DNA from 3 places in the Serratia sp. A07 genome. Region 1 is predicted to be linked to each of the others. Evidence: riboswitches for the same ligand, from Rfam matches in the RefSeq annotation. Region 1 holds a riboswitch; each other region holds the start of a gene.

Region 1 (3,570 bases):
GCAGCCCTGGCGGCGCCGCAGGAGCGCGGGCGGGTGGTTGGTGCGGCGCAGGGCGGAGTGGTGCTGGGATTGCTGCTGGCGCGCACCCTGTCCGGCGCGCTGGCGGACGTCGGCGGCTGGCGCACGGTGTATTTCTTCTCTGCCGGGGTGACGCTGGTATTGCTGCCGATCTTGTCGCGCCTGCTGCCTGCGCCGCGCACCGCTCCCAGTACGCTGAGCTATCCCGCGCTGCTGCGTTCGATGCTGAGCCTGTTGCTGCATGACCGCACGCTGCAAATTCGCGGCATGTTGGCGCTGCTGATGTTCGGCGCTTTCAGCCTCTTTTGGAGTTCGCTGGTGTTGCCGCTGAGCCAGGCACCGTTCAACTTCACCCATGCCGCGGTGGGGGCGTTCGGCCTGGTCGGCGCGGTGGGCGCACTGGCGGCGGTGCGCGCCGGGCATCTGGCGGATCGCGGGCTGGGGCAGGCGGCCAGCGGCGTGTGTCTGCTGCTGTTGACGCTGGCCTGGCTGCCGCTCGGTTTGCTCGGCAGCGGCCTGGTTTGGCTGGTGGCGGGCATCGTATTGCTGGATCTGGCGGGCCAGGCGATCCACGTGCTGAACCAGAGCATGATCTTCAGCGCGCACCCGCAGTCGCACAGCCGGCTGGTGGGCTGCTACATGCTGTTTTACGCCGTCGGCAGCGGGCTGGGTGCCTTTGCCGGCACCCATATGTACGCCTGGGCGGGCTGGAGCGGCGTCTGCTGGCTGGGGGCAGGCGTGAGCCTGAGCGCGCTGCTGTTTTGGCGGCTGACGCTGCGCGGGATGCCGCCCTCATCGACGGCGGTGGAGCAGTGAAAGCTGGAAGCCCAGCGCACCGCACAACTGCTGAGGCGCGGTGAAGCCGCTTTCCGCCAGGAGGAGACGGCTGCGCGCCGCCGCCATCGGGTGCCAGTTGCGGCGGGTGCGTTCGATCACCTCCTGCGCCTGCGCCGCCGAGTGCCCGGCGCTTTGCAGCCAATGTTGGTAGTGGCTGACGGGCAGACCCTCCGGCTGATAGTCGAACAGCAGCAGCGGTGCTGCGGGGGAGAGGCGCTGCGCCAACTGCTGCAGGAAATCCAGTTTGGCGCCATCGTCGGCGATAAAGTGCAGCACCAATGAGCACACCGCCGCGTCGTGGCGGGTTTGCGGCGCTTGTTGCAGCAAGGTGGGCTGGAAGCTCACCCGTTGTGCGTAACCCGCGGCTTCGGCCTTGGCGCGCGCGGCCGCCAGCATGCCGGCGGAGGGTTCCACGGCGCTGAAACGCCAGCTGGCGTTGGCGGCGGCCAGCGCCTCCAGTTCACTGCCGGTGCCGCAGCCGGCCAGCAACAGCGTGGCGTCATTCGGCAGCGTCTGTGCGAGCGTCGCCGTCAGCAGCGCCTGGGCAAACTGATAGCCGGGCACCAGGGTCAGAATACGGCGATCGTAGTCCGCCGCTGCGGCATCGGGGAAGCGTGTATCCGTTTGGTGTTGCATAACCTTCCTTGCCAAGTTCATTGAGAGAGACAAGGAAGGTTATGCTTAAATGATAATGAAATCCATTATCATTAATGAGTTCTGTGACGGGAAAGGCGGCGTTAGCGGGCCGGCGAATGCATCAGGTAATAATCTTCTTCGCCGTCGTTGCCGGTAGAGATGATGCGCCAGCCGTGTTTGCGGTAGAACGCCAGCGCCTTTTCATTCTTCACCAGGCATTTCAGCGAGCCGGTGGCGGTGAAGGTAGCTTCCGCCGCCTGCAGCAGCGAACTGCCGACGCCGCGCGGCGGCTGATGGGGATCGACATACAGGTTATGAATGAAGTTGTCTTCGCGGTAGACGGAGACGAATCCCAGCAGCGTGCCGCCGTCTTCCGCCACCCAAATCGCTTCGCCCAGCGTCGCTCCGTCGAAATCTTCCAACTGATAGTTTGAGGTATCGCGCCAGCCGAACGCCGCCTTGCGCGACGCCAGGTACAGCGTGCGCAGGAAGGGGCGATCGGTCTCTTGGTAGGGTCTTATCTGCATGGCATCTCCCGGTGGTTTGTGCTCACTATAGCGCATTGCGCGGCGTATGCCTGCCGAGCCAATTTATTCGCTTGTTTGTCCGCGCCGCCGCTGGCATGATCCCCTGCAGGGATTAACGCAACGTTGATCACAACCTATTGATTTTCATGACTCGGGGTGCCCTTCTACATGAAGGCTGAGAAATACCCGTATTACCTGATCTGGATAATGCCAGCGTAGGGAAGTCACGGCCGCCCAGCCGGCGCCGCCTTCTTGAACGCCGGTTGGGAGGAATATGATCGCTCGACCTGATGCACTACCCGGCGCGCGCGCCGCGGCCTGTCTGACCCAATTCCAACAGCGGCCTCCGCTGATCCACTGCCTGACCAACGAAGTGGTGCAATCGCTGACCGCCAACGTGCTATTGGCGCTCGGCGCCTCCCCGGCGATGGTGGTGGAGCCGCAAGAGGCGGCGCAGTTCAGCGCGCTGGCCGATGGCCTGCTGATCAACGTCGGTACCCTCAATGCGCTGCGCGCCGAATCGATGCGGGCGGCGGTGGCCGCCGCCAATCGGGCCGGCAAGCCCTGGACGCTGGATCCGGTGGCGGTCGGCGCGCTCTCCTACCGCACCGCCTTTGCTAAACAGCTGCTGGACGAGAAACCGGCGGCGATACGCGGCAACGCCTTGGAAATCATGGCGCTCAGCGGGTTGCTGGCCAGCGGCCGCGGGGTTGACAGCGGCGACGATTCGCTGGCGGCCTTGCCCGCCGCGCGTGAGCTGGCGCAGCGCAGCGGCGCGGTGGTGGCGGTCACCGGCGCGGTGGATTACGTCACCGACGGCCAACGCGATTGGGCGATCGAAGGCGGTTCCCCGCTGATGACGCGGGTGGTGGGCACCGGCTGCGCGCTGTCGGCGGTCGTGGCGGCGTTTTGCGCCCTGCCGGGCGATCGCCTGGACAACGTGGCGACCGCCTGCCGGGTGATGTCCCACTGCGGCGGCCTCGCGGCCAGGCAGGCCGGCGGGCCGGGCAGTTTTACGCCGGCGTTCCTCGACGCCCTGTATCAGCTGCGCGGGGAGGATCTGTGATGAAACGTATTAACGCCCTGACCATCGCCGGCACCGATCCCAGCGGCGGCGCCGGCATTCAGGCCGATTTGAAGGCTTTCTCGGCGCTTGGCGCCTACGGCGCCTCGGTGATCACCGCGCTGGTGGCGCAGAATACCCGCGGCGTGCAGTCGGTGTATTACATCGATCCGGCGTTCGTCGCCGCGCAGTTGGACTCGGTGTTCAGCGACGTGCGTATCGACAGCGTCAAGATCGGCATGCTGGCCAACGCCGACATCGTGCAGGCGGTGGCCGAACGGCTGCGCCATTACCGGCCGGAGTTCGTGGTACTGGACACCGTGATGCTGGCGAAAAGCGGCGATCCGTTGCTGGCGCCGGAGGCGGTGGCGTCTATTCGGCGCGAGCTGTTGCCGCTGGTGTCGATCATTACGCCGAACCTGCCGGAAGCGGCGGCGCTGCTGGCGTGCGCGCCGGCGGAAGATGAAGCGCAGATGCGCGAGCAGGGGC
Region 2 (3,570 bases), on a different contig from region 1:
GATAGAACTGTCTGGATAAGAAAGCTTTCATGATTACGCCCTCCCCTTTCATTGATGAAAATTATCGGCGTAATATAGGGAAAGAAAAATTGACGAGTTGAGGCAGGAGCGTTCCTCTTTTATGTCTACGTCCCGATTGCAGCAGCAGTTCATCCGTCTGTGGCAACGTTGCCACGGTGAAACGACCGACACCACACTGCAGGCGCTGGCGGAGGTGCTGAGCTGTTCGCGGCGCCACGTGCGCTCCCTGCTGAGCGCCATGCAGCGGGAGGGTTGGCTCACCTGGCAGGCGGAGTCGGGGCGCGGCAAGCGTTCGCGGTTAACCTTCCACTACACCGGCCTGGCGCTGCAGCAACAGCGGGCCGAGGAGCTGCTGGAACAGGACCGCATCGATCAGTTGGTGCAGCTGGTGGGCGACAAAAACGTGGTGCGCCAGATGCTGCTGTCGCAGCTGGGGCGCAGCTTCCGCCAGGGGAAACACATCCTGCGGGTGCTCTACTACCGGCAGCTGTACAACCTGCTGCCCGGCTCGGCGCTGCGGCGTTCGGAGACCCATTTGGCGCGCCAGATCTTCAACGGCCTGACGCGCATAAATGAGGAAAACGGGGAACTGGAGTCCGATCTGTCTCACCATTGGCAGGCGCTGACGCCGCTGCACTGGCGGTTTTACCTGCGCCCGGCGATCCATTTTCATCATGGCCGCGAGCTGGAGATGGCGGACGTCATCACTTCCCTTTCGCGACTGACCTCGCAACCGCTGTTCTCGCACATCGAGAGCGTCACCTCGCCGACGCCGTTCGTTATCGACGTGCAGCTGCGCAGCCCCGACCACTGGCTGCCCTGGCTGCTGGGCAGCGTGCAGGCCATGATCCTGCCGCGCGAATGGCGTGAACTGCCGGATTTCGCCCGCCATCCGGTCGGCACCGGCCCCTACCGCATGGTGCGCAACCATCCCAGCCAGATGAAGATCCACGCCTTCGACGACTATTTTGGCTACCGGGCGCTGATCGACGAGGTGAACATCTGGGTGCTGCCGGAGTTTTCCGAAGAGCTGGTGCACTCCGGCGTGCAGCTGCAGGGCGATGAAACCGGCAACAGCGAGCTGGAAAGCCGGCTGGAAGAGGGTTGCTATTTCCTGCTGTTCGATCAGCGTTCTCCGCTGGCCGCCGACCCCGCCATTCGCAGTTGGCTGTGCGAATTGATCAACCCCATTTCGCTGCTGAGCCACGCCGGGCCGCTCTACCAGCGCTATTGGTCGCCGGCGTACGGCCTGCTGCCGCGCTGGCACCACAACCGCACGCTGGCGCAGCAGCCCAAGCCCGCGGGCCTGACCGAACTGACGATGACCCACTTCAATGAACATTCGGAGTTTCACGCCATTCGCCAGGCGATCGAACCGCTGCTGGCGCAGCACGGCATCCGCCTGATCGTGCAAAGCGTGGATTACGCCACCTGGCACCAGGGCGACGCGCGCAGCGATCTGTGGCTCGGCAGCGCCAACTTCTATCTGCCGCTGGAGTTTTCGCTGTTCGCCACGCTGTACGAACTGCCGCTGATGCAGCATTGCATGAACGAAGATCTGGCGCAGGACGCGGCGCTGTGGCGCGCCAACCGCTTGCCGCTGGCCGAGTTCTGCCAGCGTCTGGTCAGCAACCACCAGCTGCATCCGCTGTTCCACCACTGGCTGCAGCTGCACGGCCAGCGCAGCATGCGCGGCGTGCGGATGAACACCCTCGGCTGGTTCGACTTCAAGTCCGCCTGGTTTGCCCCGCCGGAGGCATAAGCGCCTTTCGCCCGGGTCGGTTAATCTTTACAATAGCGCCGTCTCAACGGGGTGCGGTAAGTCGGGCCGCGTGATAAGCCCGATTTTCCGCTGAGAGCACACCCGTCGAACCTGATCCGGTCAATACCGGCGGAGGGATTTGAGCCCAGCGAACCGGCGACGCCGCCTCGCCCCCTCAGATGCCCTTGCCCCCTTATTTTTCAGGAGTGCAACGTGGTCAAAACATATCTGCCCTGCTTATTGCTGCTGTGTGCCGCGCCGGTGTTCGCCAAGCCGACGCTGACGGTTTACACCTACGATTCCTTCGCCGCCGACTGGGGCCCAGGCCCGGCGGTAAAAAAAGCCTTCGAAGCCGAGTGCGACTGTGAACTGAAGTTCGTCGCGCTGGAAGACGGCGTCTCGCTGCTGAACCGCCTGCGTATGGAAGGCAAGAACAGCGCCGCCGACGTGGTGCTGGGGTTGGACAACAACCTGTTGCAGGCGGCGCAGCAAACCGGCCTGTTCGCGCCGAGCGGCGTCGACACCGCCAAACTGACGGTGCCGGGCGGCTGGCAGGACGCGACTTTCGTGCCTTACGACTACGGGTACTTCGCCTTCGTCTACAACAAAGAAAAACTGAAGAACCCGCCAAAAAGCCTGCAGGAGCTGGTCAGCAGCGATCGCAACTGGAAAGTGATCTACGAAGATCCGCGCACCAGCACGCCGGGCCTCGGCCTGCTGCTGTGGATGCAAAAAGTGTATGGCGACAAGGCGCCGGCCGCCTGGCAGCAGTTGGCGAAGAAGACCGTCACCGTCACCAAAGGCTGGAGCGAAGCCTACGGCCTGTTCCTGAAAGGCGAAGGCGATCTGGTGCTCAGCTACACCACCTCTCCCGCCTATCACCTGATCGAAGAGAAAAAAGATATCTACGCCGCCGCCACGTTCAGCGAAGGGCACTACCTGCAGGTGGAAGTGGCGGGCAAGCTGAAGGCCGCCAAACAGCCTGAGCTGGCGGAGCGCTTCATGCAGTTCATGGTGACGCCGGCCTTCCAGAACACCATCCCGACCGGCAACTGGATGTACCCGGTGATCAACACCCCACTGCCCGTCGGCTTTGAGCAGATGAACGTGCCGCATACCGCGTTGCAATACAGCGCCGAAGAGGTGGCCAAACAACGCGGCGGTTGGATCCGGGCATGGCAAACCGCCGTCAGCCGCTGATCCCCCGCTGGCTCTGGCCGGGGCTGCTGGCCGCCGGCGTGATCCTGCTGGTCGCCGCGCTGGCGATGGGCTCGCTGTGGCGTCACGCGCCGGACAGCGACTGGCGCGGCCTGTGGCAGGACAGCTACCTGTGGCACGTGGTGCGCTTCACCTTTTGGCAGGCGCTGCTGTCGGCGCTGATTTCGGTGCTGCCCGCCGTTCTGCTGGCGCGCGCGCTCTATCGCCGCCGCTTCCCCGGCCGGCAGCTGCTGCTGCGGCTGTGCGCCATGACGCTGGTGCTGCCGGTGCTGGTGGCGGTGTTCGGCCTGCTCAGCGTCTATGGGCGCCAGGGCTGGCTGGCGACGCTGTGCGGCTGGCTGGGCGTCGAGTATGGCTTCTCGCCCTACGGCCTGCAGGGCATTCTGCTGGCGCACCTGTTCTTTAACCTGCCGCTGGCCACCCGCCTGTTGCTGCAGGCGCTGGAGAATATCCCGGTGGAGCAGCGCCAGCTGGCCGCCCAGCTGGGCATGAATGGCTGGCAGCAGTTCCGCTTCGTCGAATGGCCGGCGCTGCGCCGCCAGATCCTGCCGAGCGGCGCGTTGATCTTC
Region 3 (3,570 bases), on a different contig from region 1:
TGATAACGCTGGCCCAGCGTGATGGCGGCAGCGATGTCCTCTTCGACCTGCTCATCCGGCAGATCCTTGATGCGCAGCTGGATCGTGGTGACGCCGGCCTCCAGCAGACGAGCGATCCATTCCACGCTGTCGACGACCGGGTAAAGCCCCAGTTTGTGGGGCGTAGCCGGGAAGGGGGTCGTGATATCAGTCATTGCTTGTCTCCTCTTGCAGGGTGCCGGCGCCGGCGCTGTGATACAGCTCGCTGCCGCGGGCGCGGAACTCGGCGGACATTTTCTCCATGCCGGTCAGCTGCACTTCGATCGGCTTGGCAGCTTCCTGGGCGGCGGCGTAGTCGCGCACCTCCTGCGAAATCTTCATCGAGCAGAATTTCGGCCCGCACATCGAGCAGAAGTGGGCGACCTTGCCGGATTCCTGCGGCAGGGTTTCGTCGTGATAGGCGCGCGCGGTGGCCGGATCGAGCGCCAGATTGAACTGATCTTCCCAGCGGAATTCGAAACGTGCCTTGGACATGGCGTTATCGCGGATCTGCGCGCCCGGATGGCCTTTGGCCAGATCGGCGGCGTGAGCGGCGATCTTGTAGGTGATCAGGCCCTGCTTGACGTCTTCTTTGTTCGGCAGGCCGAGGTGCTCTTTCGGCGTGACGTAACACAGCATGGCGCAGCCGAACCAGCCGATCATTGCCGCGCCGATGCCGGAGGTGAAATGGTCATAGCCCGGGGCGATATCGGTGGTCAGCGGGCCGAGGGTGTAGAACGGCGCTTCGTGGCAGTGTTCCAGCTCTTCAGTCATGTTGCGGCGGATCATCTGCATCGGCACGTGACCCGGGCCTTCGATCATCACCTGCACGTCGTATTCCCAGGCGATTTTGGTCAGCTCGCCCAGAGTATGCAGCTCGGCGAACTGGGCTTCGTCGTTGGCGTCCTGAATCGAGCCGGGGCGCAGGCCGTCGCCGAGCGACAGCGAAACGTCGTAGGCGGCGCAGATCTCGCAGATTTCACGGAAATGTTGATAGAGGAAGTTTTCCTGATGGTGCGACAGACACCATTTGGCCATGATTGAGCCACCGCGCGATACGATGCCGGTCAGGCGTTTGGCGGTCATCGGCACGTAGCGCAGCAGCACGCCGGCGTGGATGGTGAAGTAGTCGACCCCTTGCTCCGCCTGTTCCAGCAGCGTATCGCGGAACATCGCCCAGGTGAGGTTTTCCGCCACGCCGTTGACCTTCTCCAGCGCTTGGTAGATCGGCACGGTGCCGATGGGCACCGGGCTGTTGCGCAGGATCCACTCGCGGGTTTCGTGAATATAGCGGCCGGTAGAGAGATCCATCACGGTGTCCGCGCCCCAGCGGGTGGACCACACCAGCTTCTCCACCTCTTCTTCGATCGACGACGTGACCGCCGAGTTGCCGATATTGGCGTTCACCTTCACCAGGAAATTGCGGCCGATGATCATCGGCTCCGCCTCCGGATGGTTGATGTTGGCGGGAATGATGGCGCGGCCGGCGGCCACTTCCTGACGCACGAACTCCGGCGTGATGTTGTCCGGCAGGTTGGCGCCCCAGCTTTGGCCCGGATGCTGGTGGCGCAGCACCTCGCCGCGAATGCGCTCGCGCCCCATGTTTTCACGGATGGCGATGAACTCCATCTCTGGGGTGACGATACCGGCGCGGGCATAGTGCAGCTGAGTCACGCACTTGCCCGGCAGCGCCCTGCGCGGCAGCGGCAGATGTTCGAAGCGCAGGTGATCCAGCCCCTCGTCCGCCAGCCGCTGTTGGGTAAAGCCGGAACTGGCACCGCTCAGGGTGGCGGTATCGCCGCGCGCGTCGATCCAGCCGGCGCGCAGCTTGGCCAGGCCAGCGTGCACGTCGAGCTCGGCCTGCGGATCGCCGTAGGGGCCGGCGGTGTCATACACCGGGATCGCCTCGTTGGGTTCATACTGTGGGTGGTCTTTGCTGCCGCCGAGCAGGGTCGGGCTGAGCTGAATTTCGCGCATCGGCACCTGGATATCGCTGCGCGAGCCCTGGAGATAGATGCGGCGTGAGTTCGGGAAAGCCATGCCTTGCAGGGTGTCGATAAACTGCTGGGCGGCTTCGCGTTGCGCTTTACGGGCGCGCGGTGGATTAACGTTAGACATAGCAAGTTCCTACCAGTGTGTTGGGTTGGGAAAGTTGCTTGTCTGGAGCTCGGAGGGAGTAATGATGGTGGCCGATAAGGCAGGGCGCCCGCAAGGGGAAGGCCGTGCCTGTGGCGATAGATTACTCTTGTTCCCTTCGCGGGTATTAACCCGATCAGGTTCCGCGGATCCCGAATTAACGGTCTCAGCCTGGCTGATTCGATGAACAAATCAGGCGCTAGGCACTCCGACAAGATGCCCCCCAGTATAGGAGGGATAAGAAAAAAAACTATAAAATTTTAACGCGCGGGATCCAGCGTCGGGTCCGGCAGCGGTTGCTGCGCGGCCTCCGCTTCCAGCTGGATCAGCTTATCTTCCAGCGCAAAGCGCGCCGCCAGCGTTTCGCCGATATCCGACAGGGCCTGGTGGAATTCCAGACAAACCTCCTGATCGATATCCACTTCGGTATAGCGATCGTGGAACGCCATGATCTGTTCGGTATTGGCCCACAGCTTGGGGTAGATGTTCACCGCCAGCGACATTTTCGGACTGGCTGCGCCTTCCACTTGTTTGATAATTCTGTCATAGATATGAAAATGCCCTGCGGAGAGATAATCCACCAGGTTGTGGCAAAAGTTCTCCAGCGCTTTTTCATTCAGCGGCGTATGCTTTTCTTTATTCGGTTTGAGGCCTACCAGCGTGCAGTAGGCAACCAGCAACTGTTTGCGGGCCTGAAGCCATTGATCAACTAATTCATTACTACCGCCAACGCGCTGAGTCAGCCTTTCCAAACGGTTGAGCATGTTTGACTCCGTGTAAGTAATAAAAGTAACCGGTAAGTTATTAAAATGTAACAAAGCCGATTTGTAGAGTGCCAGTGAAGCTGAGGTTGTGCAACAACGATATGGAACTTGCATTAACGGGCAATGAAAACGGCTGGTGGATCGTCAGCCATGAAAGCAAACTTTGGTTACCGAACGGTGAATTGCCGTCGGGGACGGCCGCCGCTCTTGGGCTGCGGGGCCACATGGCGCGCACCATCGGTGAATGGGAGGGCGCGCCGGTCTGGCTGGTGCGCCAGGCGATGCCGCGGGAGATGGGATCGGTGCGTCAGCTGTTGGATCAGGATCGCGGTCTGTTCCAGCTTGCCGGGCGCGGCGTGCAGCTGGCGGATTTCTACCGCTCTCATCGCTACTGCGGCTATTGCGGCCATGAAATGCACCTCAGCCGCACCGAAAGCGCCTGTCTGTGCGGCCACTGCAAAGAGCGGTACTACCCGCAGATTGCACCCTGCGTGATCGTCGCCATTCGGCGCGACGATCAGATCCTGCTGGCGCAACACGTGCGTCATCGCGGTGGTATCCACACGGTGCTGGCCGGCTTCGTCGAAGTGGGCGAAACGCTGGAGCAGGCGGTGGCGCGCGAAGTGATGGAAGAGAGCAATATTGAAATCAA

The links. A riboswitch is a leader RNA that binds a small molecule or an ion and turns the genes downstream of it on or off. The one in region 1 is predicted to bind thiamine pyrophosphate.
Region 2: linked by a shared signal. The riboswitch ahead of thiB (thiamine ABC transporter substrate binding subunit) and the one ahead of thiM (hydroxyethylthiazole kinase) in region 1 are both predicted to bind thiamine pyrophosphate.
Region 3: linked by a shared signal. The riboswitch ahead of thiC (phosphomethylpyrimidine synthase ThiC) and the one ahead of thiM (hydroxyethylthiazole kinase) in region 1 are both predicted to bind thiamine pyrophosphate.

The regions. Positions count from the first base shown of each region.
Region 1 is NZ_JBZXDO010000011.1:68,729-72,298, reverse strand. It holds gene AC4PR2_RS13585 (MFS transporter) at 1-834, shown strand, start outside; gene AC4PR2_RS13580 (methyltransferase) at 811-1,491, opposite strand; gene AC4PR2_RS13575 (GNAT family N-acetyltransferase) at 1,593-2,018, opposite strand; TPP riboswitch at 2,161-2,257, shown strand; gene thiM (hydroxyethylthiazole kinase) at 2,293-3,084, shown strand; gene thiD (bifunctional hydroxymethylpyrimidine kinase/phosphomethylpyrimidine kinase) at 3,084-3,570, shown strand, end outside.
Region 2 is NZ_JBZXDO010000004.1:195,754-199,323, reverse strand. It holds gene sgrT (glucose uptake inhibitor SgrT) at 1-31, opposite strand, end outside; gene sgrR (HTH-type transcriptional regulator SgrR) at 122-1,783, shown strand; TPP riboswitch at 1,821-1,939, shown strand; gene thiB (thiamine ABC transporter substrate binding subunit) at 1,997-2,983, shown strand; gene thiP (thiamine/thiamine pyrophosphate ABC transporter permease ThiP) at 2,959-3,570, shown strand, end outside.
Region 3 is NZ_JBZXDO010000040.1:7,293-10,862, reverse strand. It holds gene thiE (thiamine phosphate synthase) at 1-194, opposite strand, end outside; gene thiC (phosphomethylpyrimidine synthase ThiC) at 187-2,136, opposite strand; TPP riboswitch at 2,251-2,375, opposite strand; gene AC4PR2_RS24195 (Rsd/AlgQ family anti-sigma factor) at 2,415-2,918, opposite strand; gene nudC (NAD(+) diphosphatase) at 3,020-3,570, shown strand, end outside.